3 regions of the Bacillus songklensis genome follow, and region 2 is predicted to be linked to each of the others. Evidence: a T-box and tRNA genes for the amino acid it is inferred to sense, from the RefSeq annotation. Region 2 holds a T-box; the other regions hold tRNA genes.
The links. The T-box of region 2 lies ahead of tyrS (tyrosine--tRNA ligase). A T-box ahead of a tRNA ligase gene usually reads a tRNA of that ligase, here a tRNA-Tyr.
Positions count from the first base shown of each region.

Region 1: it encodes a tRNA-Tyr, which carries the amino acid that the T-box ahead of tyrS (tyrosine--tRNA ligase) is inferred to sense. The anticodon was not compared.
Region 3: it encodes a tRNA-Tyr, which carries the amino acid that the T-box ahead of tyrS (tyrosine--tRNA ligase) is inferred to sense. The anticodon was not compared.

Region 1 is NZ_JBHRZT010000043.1:199,601-205,170, reverse strand. Features, by position in the region: rRNA gene rrf (5S ribosomal RNA) at 144-259, shown strand; tRNA gene ACFOU2_RS10685 (tRNA-Asn) at 269-343, shown strand; tRNA gene ACFOU2_RS10680 (tRNA-Ser) at 347-438, shown strand; tRNA gene ACFOU2_RS10675 (tRNA-Glu) at 460-534, shown strand; tRNA gene ACFOU2_RS10670 (tRNA-Val) at 542-617, shown strand; tRNA gene ACFOU2_RS10665 (tRNA-Met) at 638-714, shown strand; tRNA gene ACFOU2_RS10660 (tRNA-Asp) at 787-862, shown strand; tRNA gene ACFOU2_RS10655 (tRNA-Phe) at 873-948, shown strand; tRNA gene ACFOU2_RS10650 (tRNA-Thr) at 959-1,034, shown strand; tRNA gene ACFOU2_RS10645 (tRNA-Tyr) at 1,169-1,253, shown strand; tRNA gene ACFOU2_RS10640 (tRNA-Trp) at 1,259-1,332, shown strand; tRNA gene ACFOU2_RS10635 (tRNA-His) at 1,345-1,420, shown strand; tRNA gene ACFOU2_RS10630 (tRNA-Gln) at 1,446-1,520, shown strand; tRNA gene ACFOU2_RS10625 (tRNA-Gly) at 1,525-1,599, shown strand; tRNA gene ACFOU2_RS10620 (tRNA-Cys) at 1,612-1,686, shown strand; tRNA gene ACFOU2_RS10615 (tRNA-Leu) at 1,697-1,785, shown strand; tRNA gene ACFOU2_RS10610 (tRNA-Leu) at 1,818-1,899, shown strand; tRNA gene ACFOU2_RS10605 (tRNA-Gly) at 1,972-2,045, shown strand; gene ACFOU2_RS10600 (B3/B4 domain-containing protein) at 2,177-2,842, opposite strand; gene queG (tRNA epoxyqueuosine(34) reductase QueG) at 2,966-4,108, shown strand; gene ACFOU2_RS10590 (amidase domain-containing protein) at 4,176-5,063, shown strand; gene trmL (tRNA (uridine(34)/cytosine(34)/5-carboxymethylaminomethyluridine(34)-2'-O)-methyltransferase TrmL) at 5,124-5,570, shown strand, end outside.
Region 2 is NZ_JBHRZT010000020.1:750,966-756,535, reverse strand. Features, by position in the region: gene acsA (acetate--CoA ligase) at 1-1,545, shown strand, start outside; T-box leader at 1,784-2,015, shown strand; gene tyrS (tyrosine--tRNA ligase) at 2,067-3,323, shown strand; gene rpsD (30S ribosomal protein S4) at 3,567-4,169, opposite strand; gene ACFOU2_RS06795 (sensor domain-containing diguanylate cyclase) at 4,552-5,570, shown strand, end outside.
Region 3 is NZ_JBHRZT010000052.1:531,548-537,117, forward strand. Features, by position in the region: gene ACFOU2_RS13930 (endonuclease I family protein) at 1-328, shown strand, start outside; gene ACFOU2_RS13935 (hypothetical protein) at 1,092-1,313, opposite strand; gene ACFOU2_RS13940 (small, acid-soluble spore protein, alpha/beta type) at 1,785-2,012, shown strand; gene ACFOU2_RS13945 (FbpB family small basic protein) at 2,714-2,839, opposite strand; tRNA gene ACFOU2_RS13950 (tRNA-Glu) at 3,158-3,229, shown strand; tRNA gene ACFOU2_RS13955 (tRNA-Val) at 3,298-3,373, shown strand; tRNA gene ACFOU2_RS13960 (tRNA-Gln) at 3,380-3,454, shown strand; tRNA gene ACFOU2_RS13965 (tRNA-Lys) at 3,471-3,546, shown strand; tRNA gene ACFOU2_RS13970 (tRNA-Arg) at 3,557-3,633, shown strand; tRNA gene ACFOU2_RS13975 (tRNA-Ala) at 3,853-3,928, shown strand; tRNA gene ACFOU2_RS13980 (tRNA-Asn) at 3,940-4,014, shown strand; tRNA gene ACFOU2_RS13985 (tRNA-Ser) at 4,049-4,141, shown strand; tRNA gene ACFOU2_RS13990 (tRNA-Phe) at 4,152-4,227, shown strand; tRNA gene ACFOU2_RS13995 (tRNA-Thr) at 4,235-4,310, shown strand; tRNA gene ACFOU2_RS14000 (tRNA-Tyr) at 4,446-4,530, shown strand; tRNA gene ACFOU2_RS14005 (tRNA-His) at 4,533-4,608, shown strand; tRNA gene ACFOU2_RS14010 (tRNA-Gly) at 4,622-4,695, shown strand; tRNA gene ACFOU2_RS14015 (tRNA-Ile) at 4,700-4,773, shown strand; gene ACFOU2_RS14020 (hypothetical protein) at 5,255-5,557, shown strand.

The DNA.
Region 1 (5,570 bases), on a different contig from region 2:
GGAGTTGACTGATACTAATCGATCGAGGACTTAACCAATTTAAAAAGCACTACGTGCTTTCCTCAGTACTTGTTATCTAGTTTTGAAGGAATAACTTTAAAAAAGAGTTGAAATTTCTTCACAATCATGTATAATATAATATGTCTGGTGATGATGGCGAAGAGGTCACACCCGTTCCCATGCCGAACACGGAAGTTAAGCTCTTCAGCGCCGATGGTAGTTGGGGGTTTCCCCCTGTGAGAGTAGGACGTTGCCAGGCTGATATGATTCCACAGTAGCTCAGTGGTAGAGCAATCGGCTGTTAACCGATCGGTCGTAGGTTCGAGTCCTACCTGTGGAGCCATTTGGAGAGCTGTCCGAGTGGCCGAAGGAGCACGATTGGAAATCGTGTAGGCGGTTAACGCTGCCTCAAGGGTTCAAATCCCTTGCTCTCCGCCATATAAGTGATTTTATTTAAATGGCCCGTTGGTCAAGCGGTTAAGACACCGCCCTTTCACGGCGGTAACACGGGTTCGAATCCCGTACGGGTCACCATTATAATGGAGGATTAGCTCAGCTGGGAGAGCACCTGCCTTACAAGCAGGGGGTCGGCGGTTCGATCCCGTCATCCTCCACCATGTACATGTAAATTTATTATCGCGGGGTGGAGCAGTCTGGTAGCTCGTCGGGCTCATAACCCGAAGGTCGCAGGTTCAAATCCTGTCCCCGCAACCAACTCCAACTTCTTTGAATTTCATCTTTGGGAGTTCGCGCAAAATATCGTAAGATATTTTAAGCAAAATGTGTGGTCCCGTGGTGTAGTGGTTAACATGCCTGCCTGTCACGCAGGAGATCGCGGGTTCGAGTCCCGTCGGGACCGCCATTTATAAAAAGGCTCGGTAGCTCAGTCGGTAGAGCAAAGGACTGAAAATCCTTGTGTCGGCGGTTCGATTCCGTCCCGAGCCACCATTTCTTAAACGCCGGTGTAGCTCAATTGGTAGAGCAACTGACTTGTAATCAGTAGGTTGGGGGTTCAAGTCCTCTCGCCGGCACCATTTAAAGAAAAGCAAAGGCGACTGTTCAATCTTGAAAGGCGTTGGAGCTTATGACCGGAAAACCGCTCTTTGGTTTCATGGACATAAGTGAAACGACTGAAAGATTAGGAGCCATAGCTAGACATTCGAATAATGGAGGGGTAGCGAAGTGGCTAAACGCGGCGGACTGTAAATCCGCTCCCTCAGGGTTCGGCGGTTCGAATCCGTCCCCCTCCACCATTTACAGGGGCATAGTTTAACGGTAGAACAGAGGTCTCCAAAACCTCCGGTGTGGGTTCGATTCCTACTGCCCCTGCCAATTTGAAATATGGCGGTTGTGGCGAAGTGGTTAACGCACCAGATTGTGGCTCTGGCACTCGTGGGTTCGATTCCCATCAATCGCCCCATATATTATAATAGTAGTAAAATGATTGGGCTATAGCCAAGCGGTAAGGCAACGGACTTTGACTCCGTCATGCGTTGGTTCGAATCCAGCTAGCCCAGCCATATTGCGGAAGTAGTTCAGTGGTAGAACACCACCTTGCCAAGGTGGGGGTCGCGGGTTCGAATCCCGTCTTCCGCTCCATTGTTTATATAAGGCGGCATAGCCAAGTGGTAAGGCCAAGGTCTGCAAAACCTTTATTCACCGGTTCGAATCCGGTTGCCGCCTCCATGTATTTGTCGCCGGGGTGGCGGAACTGGCAGACGCACAGGACTTAAAATCCTGCGGTAGGTGACTACCGTACCGGTTCGATTCCGGTCCTCGGCACCATTTATTTTTGTTTATTGTTTAGCTTTGAATACGCCGGTGTGGCGGAATTGGCAGACGCGCACGACTCAAAATCGTGTTCCTTCTGGAGTGTCGGTTCGACCCCGACCACCGGTATCAAGCTTTTATTTAACAGGAGAAATACCTGTTTTCTTTTTGTTTTATGTTCGACAAATTATGATAAAATATGCGGGTGTAGTTTAATGGTAAAACCTCAGCCTTCCAAGCTGATGTCGTGGGTTCGATTCCCATCACCCGCTCCATACATATCGGTTACAACGCAGTGTTTCGTTTCCATCATAAAACGGGGTATTGCGTTTTTTTTATTTGTTGTGAAACATGCCAGAGAAGGAGGTGCCCTTTAAACTGAGAATAAAAGGCACTTTTTAATTGTCTACATTTTAATTGAAAATGTAGCTTCTCCTCCATGTATTTGCAAAAACATGTCTTTCAGAGACTCTGTGAGTTTAACGGCTTTTTCCATTGGCAATGACGGACGTAAATAGATGATTTGAATCGCTTCTGTTGTTTTCTCTGTTACAGGGGCTCTCTTTGAATCTACGTATGGGCTGCCAAATGCTCCTTGTTCATCGCTTGAAATGATCTTGTTTTTCAAGGAAACCTCTCGTTCATTCAATGCCAAATAATGCTCATCCTCGTTTCCGGTACGAATGAGAATATCTCTCCCTAAAGTGCTGCAGTCGTATATTCCAATTGGTATTTCATATTGTAAGGAGAAAAAATTATTGAGATCAACTGCTGAATTGATGGATGTAAGATAGGTTTGCTTTTTAATCCGACGGAACAATGCTTCCACTGAAGGCCGATATTTACCTGGGTCTGTGCCAATTGTTTTAAATACTTTTCGCCATTCTGCCACTCCTTGTATGTCAGAAACTGATTTTGTTTCTAAGTCAAAAAAGATGGATTCTTGAAACAAGCGCAGTCTTCCTTTTAACATTTGAGGAGATTCTCCAATAGAAATATGTTTATACTGTATAATGCCAATTTTAAAATCTGGAATCTTTGCTTTAATATCAGAATGAATATTGATTTCCATTTACTTACTCTCCCTTATTAGGCTGTTATCCTTTATTATAATGATTGTTGAGCTGAAATGAAATTAAACGGTCGCTCAGACTTTTCAATAAATGAATATAGAAAGAGAGGAGGAAACTGAATGATAGACGTTCTACAGCTAAAACAAGACATTATTGCTTATAGTAAAACGATTGGAATCGATAAAATTGGATTTACCAGTGCTTCAATATTTGACGAGTTAAAAGGAAGGCTAATTGCTCAACAACAATTAGGATATCAGTCAGGTTTTGAGGAGCCCGATATTGAGAAACGAACGAATCCTGAGTTATTGCTTCCAAAAGCAAGATCAATTATCGCCATTGCACTTGCTTATCCTTCAAAGCTAAAAAACGCTCCAAAAAGCACAAAGGAAGAACGAAGAGGTATTTTTTGTAGGGCTTCATGGGGACAAGACTATCATACGGTCTTGCGGGACCGTCTTGAGAAATTAGAGCAATTCATTTTAGAGAAAATGCCAGAAGCTAAGGTGAAATCCATGGTAGATACAGGCGAACTTTCAGATCGGGCAGTTGCCCAGCGTGCTGGGATAGGGTGGAGTGGAAAAAACTGTTCTATCATTACCCCTGAATTTGGATCTTATGTCTATTTGGGAGAAATGGTTACAAACATCCCGCTTCCTCCGGATGCCCCGATAGAAGATCGATGCGGAACGTGTAATAAGTGTATAGAAGTATGTCCAACAGGTGCATTGGTAGGACCGGGTCAGTTAAATTCACAGCGATGTATTGCATTTTTGACGCAGACTAAAGGATTTCTTCCTGAAGAGTTTCGGGCCAAGGTGGGAAATCGATTATATGGCTGTGATACATGCCAAACAGTGTGTCCGGAAAATAGAGGGAAAGACTTTCATCTTCATGCAGAGATGGAGCCTGATCCGGAATTAGCCAAGCCTTTATTGAAACCATTACTTCATATGAGCAATAAAGAGTTCAAAGAAAAGTTCGGGCATGTATCCGGTTCATGGCGAGGAAAAAAACCGATTCAGCGTAATGCCATTATCGCTTTAGCCCATTATAAAGATAAGACGGCTGTCCCAGATTTAGTAAAGCTTCTAAAAGAAGATGTTCGTCCTGTTATTAGAGGAATGGCTGCGTGGGCTTTAGGAAAAATAGGTGATCAAGCAGCATTATCAGCCTTAGAGAAAGCATATGAGCGAGAACAAGAGGAAGACGTGTTAAAAGAAATCCAAAAAGGTTTAGAAATGCTCCATATGCAAAGTGAGTGAATTTTGTGTTAAACAGGTGTGGTTTCATCATAGCGTTATAATAAAACGTATGAAAGCGGTGAAACCTTTGTTGACCAAAAAACAACTACTCCATGCCTTAATTACAGCAAGGGCAGAATACTTAGTCAATGGTCGTGCGAAAAAGGATTTTTCTTCCTTTATTTATTCTCAAGCCGAACAAAAAGCAGCTTCACTCCAAAAACGAGGAGCCGAAATTGTTAAGTGTAACGCCAGAGGCTGGATTCGTTCTATCAAAGAAAATGAAGCGAAAGAAGATGTGTTGTATCATGTTCATCTTCAGTCATTGATCAAGCAAGGGACATTTTTTTATATAGAGGAAGAAATAGAATCACGGTTGGCTGTTTTTTATAAAGATACGCTTATTACCGATCAAATAGTCAATCCTGTTGGAGAAAAACAAACTTTAGAAGATGTGATGGAATATGAATCGAAAGAAGAAGTGAGATCTTCCTACCATTATAACCGTTTAGCCGTCGTTCGGTATGCGGAAACATGGTGGAACAGTTATAACCCAAAATATAAGAAGTTTGCTGTTGATTGTACGAACTTTATATCTCAGTGTGTCCATGAGGGCGGCGCACCGATGAGAGGGTATCCGAATAAGGGGAAGGGTTGGTGGATGCAAAACAATTCATGGAGTTACAGCTGGGCGGTTGCTCATGCCTTCCATGCTTACTTGAAGAATTCTACTACCGGTTTACGGGCAAAGCAGGTATCCAATCCGGTGCTTCTTATGCCGGGAGATGTGATTTGCTATGATTTTGAAGGTGATGGCAGATGGAATCATACAACAGTAGTAGTGGCAAAAGATGCAAACGATATGCCTCTTGTGAACGCCCATACGTATAACAGCCGTATGAGATATTGGGCGTACGAGGATTCATCAGCTTATACCCCTAATATTAAATATGCGTTTTTTCGTATTGTTGGTTAGATGGAGTACTTTTGTTTTAAGAAGATAGTGGTATAATGAGAATTAGATTTTTTGTTAGAGGTGAAATGTGTGGGACTACATGTTGTTTTATATCAACCAGAAATTCCAGCCAATACAGGCAATATTGCCAGAACTTGCGCTGCAACAGGAACAACTTTACATTTAATTCGTCCTTTGGGGTTTTCAACAGATGATAAAATGTTAAAACGTGCTGGATTGGATTATTGGGAGCACGTGGAGGTTGTATATCACGATTCCTTAGAGGAATTTTTCGAAGAGTACAAAGAGGGGCAATTTTATTTCATTACGAAGTTCGGGCAAAAGACGTATAGTACGTTTGATTATACGGATCCAAATCAAGATTACTTCTTTATATTTGGCCGCGAAACAACTGGCCTTCCTAAAGAGGTCATTTCAAATAATATGGAGCGCTGCCTGCGTATTCCGATGAACGATAAAGTAAGAGCTTTAAATTTATCGAATACAGCTGCCATTCTTATTTATGAA
Region 2 (5,570 bases):
AAAAACAAAGTTGCCCTCTATTATCGAGATGGGAATCGTGATGAAAAATACACATATAAGGAAATGAAAGAACTTTCCAACAAGGCTGCGAATGTACTGAAGCAAGCTGACGTAGAAAAAGGGGATCGAGTATTCATCTTCATGCCTCGCTCACCTGAATTATATTTTACAGTACTAGGAACGATCAAATTAGGTGCCATTGTAGGGCCATTATTCGAAGCCTTCATGGAAGGTGCCGTAAAAGACCGTCTAGAAGACAGTGCAGCAAAAGTGCTTGTAACAACTCCAGAATTACTCCATCGTGTCCCTGTAAACGAATTACCTGCCTTAAAACATATCTTACTCGTCGGTGAAAACATCACAGAAGAAGGTCCGTATCTTGATTTTAAAAAGCGTTTAGATGAAGCCAGCAGAAACTTAGAGATCGAATGGGTAGACCGTGAAGACGGATTAATCCTTCATTATACTTCGGGTTCCACTGGTAAACCAAAAGGTGTTCTCCATGTACATAATGCCATGGTTCAACACTATCAAACAGCGAAATGGGTTCTTGATTTAAAAGAAGATGATATTTATTGGTGCACAGCTGATCCGGGCTGGGTAACGGGTACAGCTTACGGTATTTTTGGTCCATGGCTAGTGGGTGCATCTAATGTCATTATCGGGGGACGTTTCAGCCCTGAAGCATGGTACCAGGCTTTAGAAGACTATAGTGTAAGCGTGTGGTATAGTGCACCGACTGCATTCCGCATGTTGATGGGTGCAGGCGATGAGTTATTGAAAAAATACGATTTAAGCGCACTTCGTCATATTTTAAGTGTTGGCGAGCCGTTAAACCCTGAGGTTGTACGCTGGGGCATGAAAGTATTCAATAAACGTATCCACGACACTTGGTGGATGACGGAAACGGGCGGTCAATTAATCTGTAATTATCCTTGTATGGAAATTAAGCCTGGCTCTATGGGGAAACCGATTCCGGGTGTACAAGCTGCCATTGTGGATGATCATGGTAATGAATTGCCTCCTTACCGCATGGGTAACCTTGCCATTAAGAAGGGATGGCCGTCCATGATGCGTGCTATTTGGAATAATGAGGAGAAATATCAATCTTACTTTTTACAAGGTGATTGGTACGTATCCGGTGATTCGGCTTATATGGATGAAGAAGGCTATTTCTGGTTCCAGGGCCGTATTGACGATGTCATTATGACGTCTGGTGAGCGTGTAGGCCCATTTGAAGTAGAAAGCAAGCTTATTGAGCATCCTGCTGTAGCGGAAGCGGGTGTCATCGGTAAACCAGACCCTGTTCGCGGTGAAATTATTAAAGCATTCATTGCTCTGCGTGATGGTTATTCCCCATCTGATGAACTAATTGAAGAAATCCGCCAGTTTGTCAAGAAAGGTTTAGCTGCCCATGCAGCACCACGTGAAATCGAGTTCCGTGATAAATTACCGAAAACAAGAAGTGGTAAAATTATGCGCCGTGTATTAAAAGCATGGGAGCTTAATTTGCCTACAGGCGACTTATCAACGATGGAAGACTAGAAACAAGAAGAAACCGGGTAAAAAACACCCGGTTTCTTCTTGTTTAAGAAAATCATATATGAATCCACATAAATAATAAGCATTTATGTCAAATTATGTACGCATAAGCAGTCGCGAGCGTTTTTTATTCACGTCCGTTTATTTATGTGCATTTATATACTTGAATTTGAGGGGGAAATGTTTCATAATACATACTGTATGGATAATTCTCTACAGGTAATAATGGATACTAAATAATATAAGAGCATTGATCGGAACAAGTAGTAGTTATCTCCCTGTTTCCTAGAGAGCTGGTGGTTGGTGAAAACCAGTACAAAGATAATTATGAATTACACCCGTGAGCATCTTTTGTGAACGGTTATACTCATGAACTTATTAGCAAAAGACGGTTTGACCGTTATTTCTTTTTGAGCGGGAGTTTTTTGTAAAACTCCAATTAGGGTGGTACCGCGATACTCATCGTCCCTTGTTTTAGGGGGCGATTTTTTTATTTTATCCGAAAAAAAGAGGAGTGGACGAGAGTGGATATCTTGCAAGATCTACAATTTCGAGGATTAATTAATCAACAAACAGATGAACAGGGATTAAAAGAGCTGTTAGAAAAAGAAAGTGTAAGGCTGTATTGCGGCTTTGATCCGACAGCAGACAGCTTGCATATCGGACATATGCTGCCTATTTTAATCCTGCGCCGTTTCCAGCAAGCCGGCCATCACCCCATCGCTCTTGTTGGGGGAGGAACAGGTCTGATTGGAGACCCGAGCGGGAAGAAAGCGGAGCGTACATTAAATGAAAAAGAAACGGTCGCCTTTTTCAGCCAGCGCATTAAAGACCAGCTTTCTCGCTTCTTAGATTTTGATCGTGCGGGAAATCCGGCCATGATTGCCAACAACTATGACTGGATTGGTTCCCTGGATGTTATTACGTTTTTGCGGGATATCGGTAAGAATTTCGGCATCAACTATATGTTAGCAAAAGACTCAGTGCAATCCCGTATTGAAACAGGTATTTCCTTTACGGAATTTAGCTATATGATTTTACAATCATATGATTTCTTGAACTTATATCAAACTTACGATTGTAAGCTTCAAGTTGGCGGCAGTGACCAGTGGGGCAACATCACAGCAGGGCTGGAATTAATTCGTAAAACGGAAGAAGATGCAAAAGCATTCGGTTTAACTGTGCCTTTAGTCACGAAAGCAGACGGAACGAAATTTGGAAAAACAGAGGGCGGTGCCATCTGGTTAGACCCGGAAAAAACATCACCGTATGAGTTTTATCAATTCTGGATCAATACAGACGATCGTGATGTTGTGAAATACTTAAAATACTTTACATTCTTGTCTCACGAGGAGATCACGGAGTTAGAAAAGCAAACGGCAGAGGCTCCTGAAAAACGAGCTGCTCAAAAAGCTTTAGCGGCTGAAATGACAAAACTTGTCCATGGAGAGGAGTCATTAAGCCAGGCAATCAAAATTTCAGAAGCATTATTCAGCGGAAGCATCTCTGAATTAACAGCGGAAGAAATCAAGCAAGGATTTAAAGATGTTCCTTCCTATGAACACATAGGAGAAGAGATTGGCTTAATCGATCTTCTTGTAAATAGCAAAATCTCACCATCAAAGCGTCAGGCACGTGAAGATATTTCAAGTGGTGCCATTTACATTAACGGCGAGCGTGTACAGGAGCTGGATAAAGTTATTACCGCTGCAGACCGCATCGAAGGACAGTTTACGGTCATCCGTCGCGGCAAGAAAAAATATTACTTAATCAAATATTAAAGAAGATGTTTTAATGATCTAAAATACAGGCCTTTAAAACATCTTCCCTAAAAGGACCTTTCATGTCGGCTTGATGAAAGGTCCCTTTTGTTTGTGTATTGGTTTCTATTTTACATGTTTTATTGTCCTGATTCGCATTATCAAACAAATAAATAGTGTATTTGCTATATTTCTGGATGAAACCTAAACCTCATCTATTAATAAAAAAGGAACCCCACCAGGAAGAGTGGGGTTCCTTTTTTATTAACGGGAGTAGAACTCTACGATTAATGCTTCGTTGATCTCAGCTGGTAATTCAGAACGCTCAGGTAAGCGAGTGAATGTAGCTTCTAATTTCTCAGCATCGAATGTTAAGTAGTCAGGTACGAAGTTGTTTACTTCGATAGCTTCCTTAATTGAAGCTACGTTGCGAGATTTTTCGCGAACGCTGATTACTTGACCAGGTTTTACGCGGTAAGATGGAATATCAACGCGTTGGCCGTCAACTAAGATATGGCCATGGTTTACTAATTGGCGAGCTCCGCGACGAGTGCGAGCAAGACCCATACGGTATACTAAATTGTCAAGACGAGATTCTAAAAGAATCATGAAGTTTTCACCGTGCTTACCAGCCATTTTGCCAGCAGCATCGAAAAGATTACGGAATTGACGCTCATTTACACCGTACATATGGCGTAATTTTTGCTTCTCTTGTAATTGTAAACCGTATTCAGATAATTTTTTGCGTTGGCCAGGACCATGTGGACCAGGAGCGTAAGGACGCTTTTCTAATTCTTTACCTGTACCACTTAATGAAATGCCAAGACGACGAGATAATTTCCAACTTGGACCAGTATAACGAGCCATGATGACTCCTCCTTGTGTTTTTATTTCGCATGAAACAAAAACAGACACATTCTTGCGATATGCTCATTTTATTTTCATGTATCCTCGCTCTAGCAGCAGAGAGTTACACGATACACCTCGGCGTGGAGGAATAAAATGATGACATAAAGAAGACTGTATAGGCTGCATATTTCACACAAAGCATATTATATGATTTGCAAAGGATAATGTCAAGCGAATTTCGATTTCAAGCTTGCTGAATATCGTTAGTCGGTTTCAAATGTTCTTTGAAATTATGAAAGAAAAATGTGGGATTCTCCCCGCGGATAAAATAAAATCTTAACAATTTTTTGATAGGAAAATAGACATTTCTTCATATATAATAGTAATATTAGGAAAATAGATGCGGTTATTATTTATCACGGGTGATAATATGGGCAGTTTAGAGAAAAATCAGTTACAACAGTTAAAAACTGAATTTTTTGACCTTTTGACAAACAAATATATAAGCCTTTCCTTGAAAGAATTAGCTTACGAAATGATTAAAATTGTTAGTTCTGTTTGTGATATTCATGAGGCAGCTTTCATTTTGGAGCATTCAACGAAAACTCGTAGACGAGCCGAGGCTTCTTTTGGGCTGGAATGGGAAGGTTCTCCATCATCTTCCCATGTTTTAGATTTGATTGATTCGTACGAAAAAACATCTTTGGGCCCTTTACAGAAAGAATCAAAAGAGTATAAAGATAGCTTTTTAGTCCCTTTGATTATACATAATGAAAGAAAAGGATATTTATATATTCGAAAAAAAAGCGGAGAGTCCAGAACTTCTTCCTTCCTTTCTCGTGTAGGGGAAGAATGCGAACATGTATTCAATTTCTTTTATCATTATCAGCAAATATCCACCCAGGAAACCCGGTATGAACAGTTATACCGGGTTACGACTAAATTCCATTCATCTATGGATATGAATGATGTTTTACTAGAAGTGATTAGCACGTTAAAAGAAATGTACCCGACATTTGAATATCATTTATTGCTTTCACATGACTACGGAAGCCATGAGTATTTACCTATTAAATATCTTCAGTATGACGGAGATAACATTAGCGGTGCGGCAATGGAATCGTATGTAACGGGTACGGTTCGGATGGAAGGGAAAATGGAAGAACAGTATTCTGTTTTATATGCTCCTCTTAATGGAAAACAAGGGATATATGGAATTCTACAAGTGATTGCTCCTGACATGACATTGCTTCCAAAAGAGGAGGTCAAATTCATTACTTTGTTAGCTCACACAGCAGGCGGTGCTTTGGAAAATGCTCAGTTATATCATCAATCGAAAAAATTGGTTGAAGATCTAAAGCTGATTAATGAAACATCACATCGCTTGAATTCCAGCCTGCGATTAACTGATACGATCAG
Region 3 (5,570 bases), on a different contig from region 2:
AAACCATCCTTATTATGATTTTTCTGACTATGTTCCGGAAAGCCGTATTTTAGGAATTAAGGAAGGCTGCGGAAAGGTAGATGAAGGAAAGTTTGAGCCTGAATACGGAAAGGGAATTGTTGCAAGGGCCACATTGTATTTTTTAATCCGGTACCCAGGGATAATAAAGAATGATTTTGTTAACCTGCAGCTTTTATTAGAATGGCATCAGCGGTTTCCGGTGTCTCTCTATGAAAAACACCGGAACCTGGCCATCTTTGAATTGCAAGGGAACCGGAATCCGTTTATTGACTTTCCGGAAATGGCGGAGGAATTGATAAATGAATAAGACTGAGTAAGAGAGCCGTCTTCTATTGGTTCAAGGTTTATGGTAATCATTAATCAGAGCACCACTATCGTATGCTCGCAATGGTTTGAATTTATTTGAACTTCCGATAAAATTGATGTCAACAAAAAAGAGGTTGGATACCTAAAAGCTGAAAGGTACCCAACCTCTTTGATTGCCAATAAAGAAACATTATGTAATCTAAATGTGAATACAGTCTGATTTAATAATTATGATTACTGACATCTTGGACATGTTTCCTTAAGAACAACCTTAAACAGTAGAGTTTTTCGAAATTGTTTGCAATAGGCTCATCATAAGTGGAAAAATCATTCCTAAATAGAACAAAATGACCATCATGTTGAGTGAAAAAAGCCTCGGATTTCAAACATCCGAGGCTTTTTTCGATTTTAATTATTGGCTGTATCTTAACTAGTTCCAAAAATAAAAAGGGAAGCCCGATGATAAAGGGACAGCTCTAATTTTATGCACAATTTGGAGCTGCCCAAACGACTTGTACAAACGATTCAGTAGGTGGCGAAATCACAAATCGTCTTGTTGATACAGCTCAATCACAATGATCAGGACCCTTTGATACCATTAAATCATCAAACTTAACGAATTCCTCAAAAGGAATTCATGAGGTGGATGTTTCAGTTCACGTTCATGGCTACAGGTTAAAACTAAATAGCGGATCAATAGCTGAGGCTGGCTATATGAAGGAAAGCTTCTTTCGAGATTTCCCTCATTATGGATAATCCTGGTGTTATTGGATAAAGCCTCCTTGGTTTCCACGCATAAGGTCGTTGCTAATATCCTGTCTCACCTGCTGTGCGTCTGTTCCGGCAAATCCAGGCTGCATGACGGATTGGGCACCTGCAAAGTTGCCAACCTGCTGTCCCTGTCTACCTAATTGCTGGGCAACTTGTTGAATCTGTTGAAGTGATTGTTGGGCCTGTTGAGCCGCTTGGTAAATTCGTTGTGGCATTTTCTTTCCCCCTTATATGGTGATAAACAACAGTTATAGAATTTGCTCTGTTTCTCTTTTTATTCTTCCAACTTTTACCAAAACATGAAGTCTCATCATTCATGGTCTTCTCCAGGTTTGGAAGGGCGTTTTTTCTATAGTGGGTTATCAGTATCTTGAACAACACCTTGCCGTCTTTTCGAGAGGAAAAATATTGATGCCATTTCAACACGAGGCCTTCTGTTCATGAAAAAAGGGATGAAGGCTAGAACGCCTTCATCCCTTTTTTCGTTCATAAACACATGGCAAACTTAATTTTTGTGACTTACAAGGAGATGATTAGAAAGAGCTTTACAAGTGATTGTTTTGTTCACTCTGTTCCTTTCAACAGTCTTATTATGGAGGATTTACAAGTTATTATTCTTCCAATATTTACAAGGTATCAGTCTTTTGTATAAAAGAGACGATAAAGGTTGAAGGAGGTGAAGGCATATGTCAAATCGTAGTGGTGGCCGTAATCGTTTATTAGTACAAGGTGCAGAAATGGCACTTGAACAATTAAAATATGAGATTGCTACTGAATTTGGTGTGCAGCTTGGAGCAGATCAAACATCCCGTGCAAATGGTTCAGTAGGTGGTGAGATCACAAAGCGTCTTGTTGCTACAGCTCAATCTCAATTATCAGGACAGGTACCTGGTGCAGCTAGTACATCTCGCTAATGGATCTTTAACCGTAATGAATAGGATGAAGTGTTAACTTCATTTTACTTGTTACAAAAAGATTCGCCTATTAAAACTAAATATTCCTATATGGCTTAGGCTACCTACTCATGTAGGTAGCCTTCAGGTTGTGGGGAGACCTTTCGGGTTTTTCGACAACGTGAAAAAATACATATAAAAATAGTTTATATGTATTTTTTATTAGAAATCTTCTAGAATTTTTAAAATTGAGAGATATCACGATCTCTGTTACTTCACCTTTCAGTGTTTGTGTAAAAACTGAAGGAACGCGTTGAAGAACTAGAGAGTAAACTTACAAAGTTACATTAAAGGAAAGGTGATATCAAACCAAGCAAAGATTTCATTGCAGAAGGACAAATGGTACCTGATGATATGAAATATTAAAGACAATCTCTTTATAAAACCCATAATGAAGATTTTTAAAACTTTTATGGATATATTAAGGTATATATTGTAAATAGGAGTTGGAAAATATGGAAAAACCTCAAAAACCAGTAGCCGTTTGTGACGTTGTTTTATCCTCACTTGTGCAATTTGCCAACAATGAGAAGTCGAAATTGGAATTGGGCATTACCCTAAATGTCAAAGGAATGATTGTTTCTGGAACGTTAATAGGTTCTAGTACCTACTATTTTTCTATTACACGATTCGTTTTAGAATGTTCTCTCTTGTTTAATGGTTTAAGAGTCCCTTTGGCGTTTTTCTATACGCTTTTCAATTTTTTCTAGTGCTTGTTTATCATTAAGTAATTCTTGTTTATTCTCTTGCACTAGCTCTTCAAATGATTTTTTATATTTACGATTCATAATAACACTTCTTTCTTTTATATGAAATCAATCTAACCATGACTTACCTAAATAACAAAACAATTCTGTCATTTTGAAACATCAATAATTTAACAATTATGTGAATTATTGCGTGGGAACCGTACAATGTTTACTATCAACAAGATATAATGTTAATTTTTTTAGGGGAATTGACTTTAATAGAAAATAATATTAATATAATAAAGCGTCGATTTAATACGACGAAAAGAAAAAAAAGAAAAGAAGTTATTGACTTTTATTTTTTCAATTGATATTATGTAAAAGTCGCTTCTTAGCAATGATTAGGGGTTTTTATCTGGCCCGTTGGTCAAGTGGTTAAGACACCGCCCTTTCACGGCGGTAACACGGGTTCGAATCCCGTACGGGTCATCTAAAGGATGGCAGACTAAGTTCGCGACGTCCTGCCGCAACGTCTGCACTTGCACATCCTGTGCATCGGAGGATTAGCTCAGCTGGGAGAGCACCTGCCTTACAAGCAGGGGGTCGGCGGTTCGATCCCGTCATCCTCCACCATTATATTGGGCTATAGCCAAGCGGTAAGGCAACGGACTTTGACTCCGTCATGCGTTGGTTCGAATCCAGCTAGCCCAGCCATTCATTATTCATTGATGAGCCATTAGCTCAGTCGGTAGAGCATCTGACTTTTAATCAGAGGGTCGAAGGTTCGAGTCCTTCATGGCTCACCATTTTAATCATGCGCCCGTAGCTCAATTGGATAGAGCGTCTGACTACGGATCAGAAGGTTATGGGTTCGACTCCTGTCGGGCGCGCCATATTTAAGAAAAGCGGAGAAAGCCCGCTTAAACCGATAGGATGTTGGAGCTTCTGGCGGAAGAGACGACAGTCTCAACAGAAGAAGTGAAACAGCCGTAGTGAAAGAATTCACACATAATAACGGAAGTAGCTTAGCTTGGTATAGAGCACATGGTTTGGGACCATGGGATCGCAGCAGGTTTGAATCCTTTCTTCCCGACCGTTCATTAAATAATCATGGGGCCTTAGCTCAGCTGGGAGAGCGCCTGCTTTGCACGCAGGAGGTCAGCGGTTCGATCCCGCTAGGCTCCACCATTTCAAATCATTCCACAGTAGCTCAGTGGTAGAGCAATCGGCTGTTAACCGATTGGTCGCAGGTTCGAATCCTGCCTGTGGAGCCATTTTTATTTTATACTCACTAAATTATAAAATAACGGAGGAATACCCAAGTCCGGCTGAAGGGATCGGTCTTGAAAACCGACAGGGGTGTCAAAGCCCGCGGGGGTTCGAATCCCTCTTCCTCCGCCATTTATAAAAAGGCTCGGTAGCTCAGTTGGTAGAGCAAAGGACTGAAAATCCTTGTGTCGGCGGTTCGATTCCGTCCCGAGCCACCACTATTTAGCCGGTGTAGCTCAATTGGTAGAGCAACTGACTTGTAATCAGTAGGTTGGGGGTTCAAGTCCTCTCGCCGGCACCATTATAAGAAAAGCGAAGGCGCCTGTTTAATCTTGAGAGGCGTTGGAGCTTCTGACCCGGAAACCGTTCTTTGGTTTCATGGACAGAAGTGAGACGACCGAAAGATTAGGAGCCATAGCTGGACAAAGCAAACAACGGAGGGGTAGCGAAGTGGCTAAACGCGGCGGACTGTAAATCCGCTCCCTCAGGGTTCGGCGGTTCGAATCCGTCCCCCTCCACCATGGCGGTTGTGGCGAAGTGGTTAACGCACCAGATTGTGGCTCTGGCATTCGTGGGTTCGATTCCCATCAATCGCCCCATAAAGTGAAATTTGCGGGTGTAGTTTAGTGGTAAAACCTCAGCCTTCCAAGCTGATGTCGTGAGTTCGATTCTCATCACCCGCTCCATTACGGGCCTATAGCTCAGCTGGTTAGAGCGCACGCCTGATAAGCGTGAGGTCGATGGTTCGAGTCCATTTAGGCCCATCTAGAAATATTTTTATATGACCTACTTCAAAAAGAGAGTTCATTTTTTCAATCCTCTTTTTTGTTGTAGATAATCCGTCCCATGTCAACTCCTCTTGAACCGCAGCAAGAGGAGTTTTTTTATGAAACGTTTTCTTTCACTAATGGAGGTCAGTGGAACAAGAAGCATAATTTTTAAAAAAACGTGATGTATTGAGACTGGTAATGAAGAGATTGATTTCTAATGAAGTATAGAATCAGTCATTCAATCCTATACAATCAGAATATATTTAATAGAGAATGAACAAACTAATTAAAGCATGAGAAACTGAAATTTCATGGTTTTCCTTTCGGAGATACCTTCTGATATTAATTTGGAGGTATCTTTATTTTTGTTTCTCCTAGGGAATTTTTTTGGAAAAGTCACTCATAATTCCATACATATGGGGAATGATAAGCAAAGACCTAGAGGTCATACATACATGAAGAAAGGAGAATGACCATGAATAAAAAATGGTTTCTCATGTTAATAGGTACATTGTTATCTGCCATGTTGATGGTGGGCTGTAACGGTGATCAGGAGCCGCCTCCAGAAGATAACAATGATGTCAATGACAACAATGGTAATAATGACAACAATGGTAATAATGACAACAATGGTAACAATGGTAATAATGATAACGCACCTGGCGTTGATGAAGATGATAACATGTTTAAAGATGATGAAAATGATACAGATCCAGATCCAGAAGATCCAATAGAAGATGCGGAAGATATAGGTGATGAGAATAATAAAGATGAGTAATTCAGATTGTTGG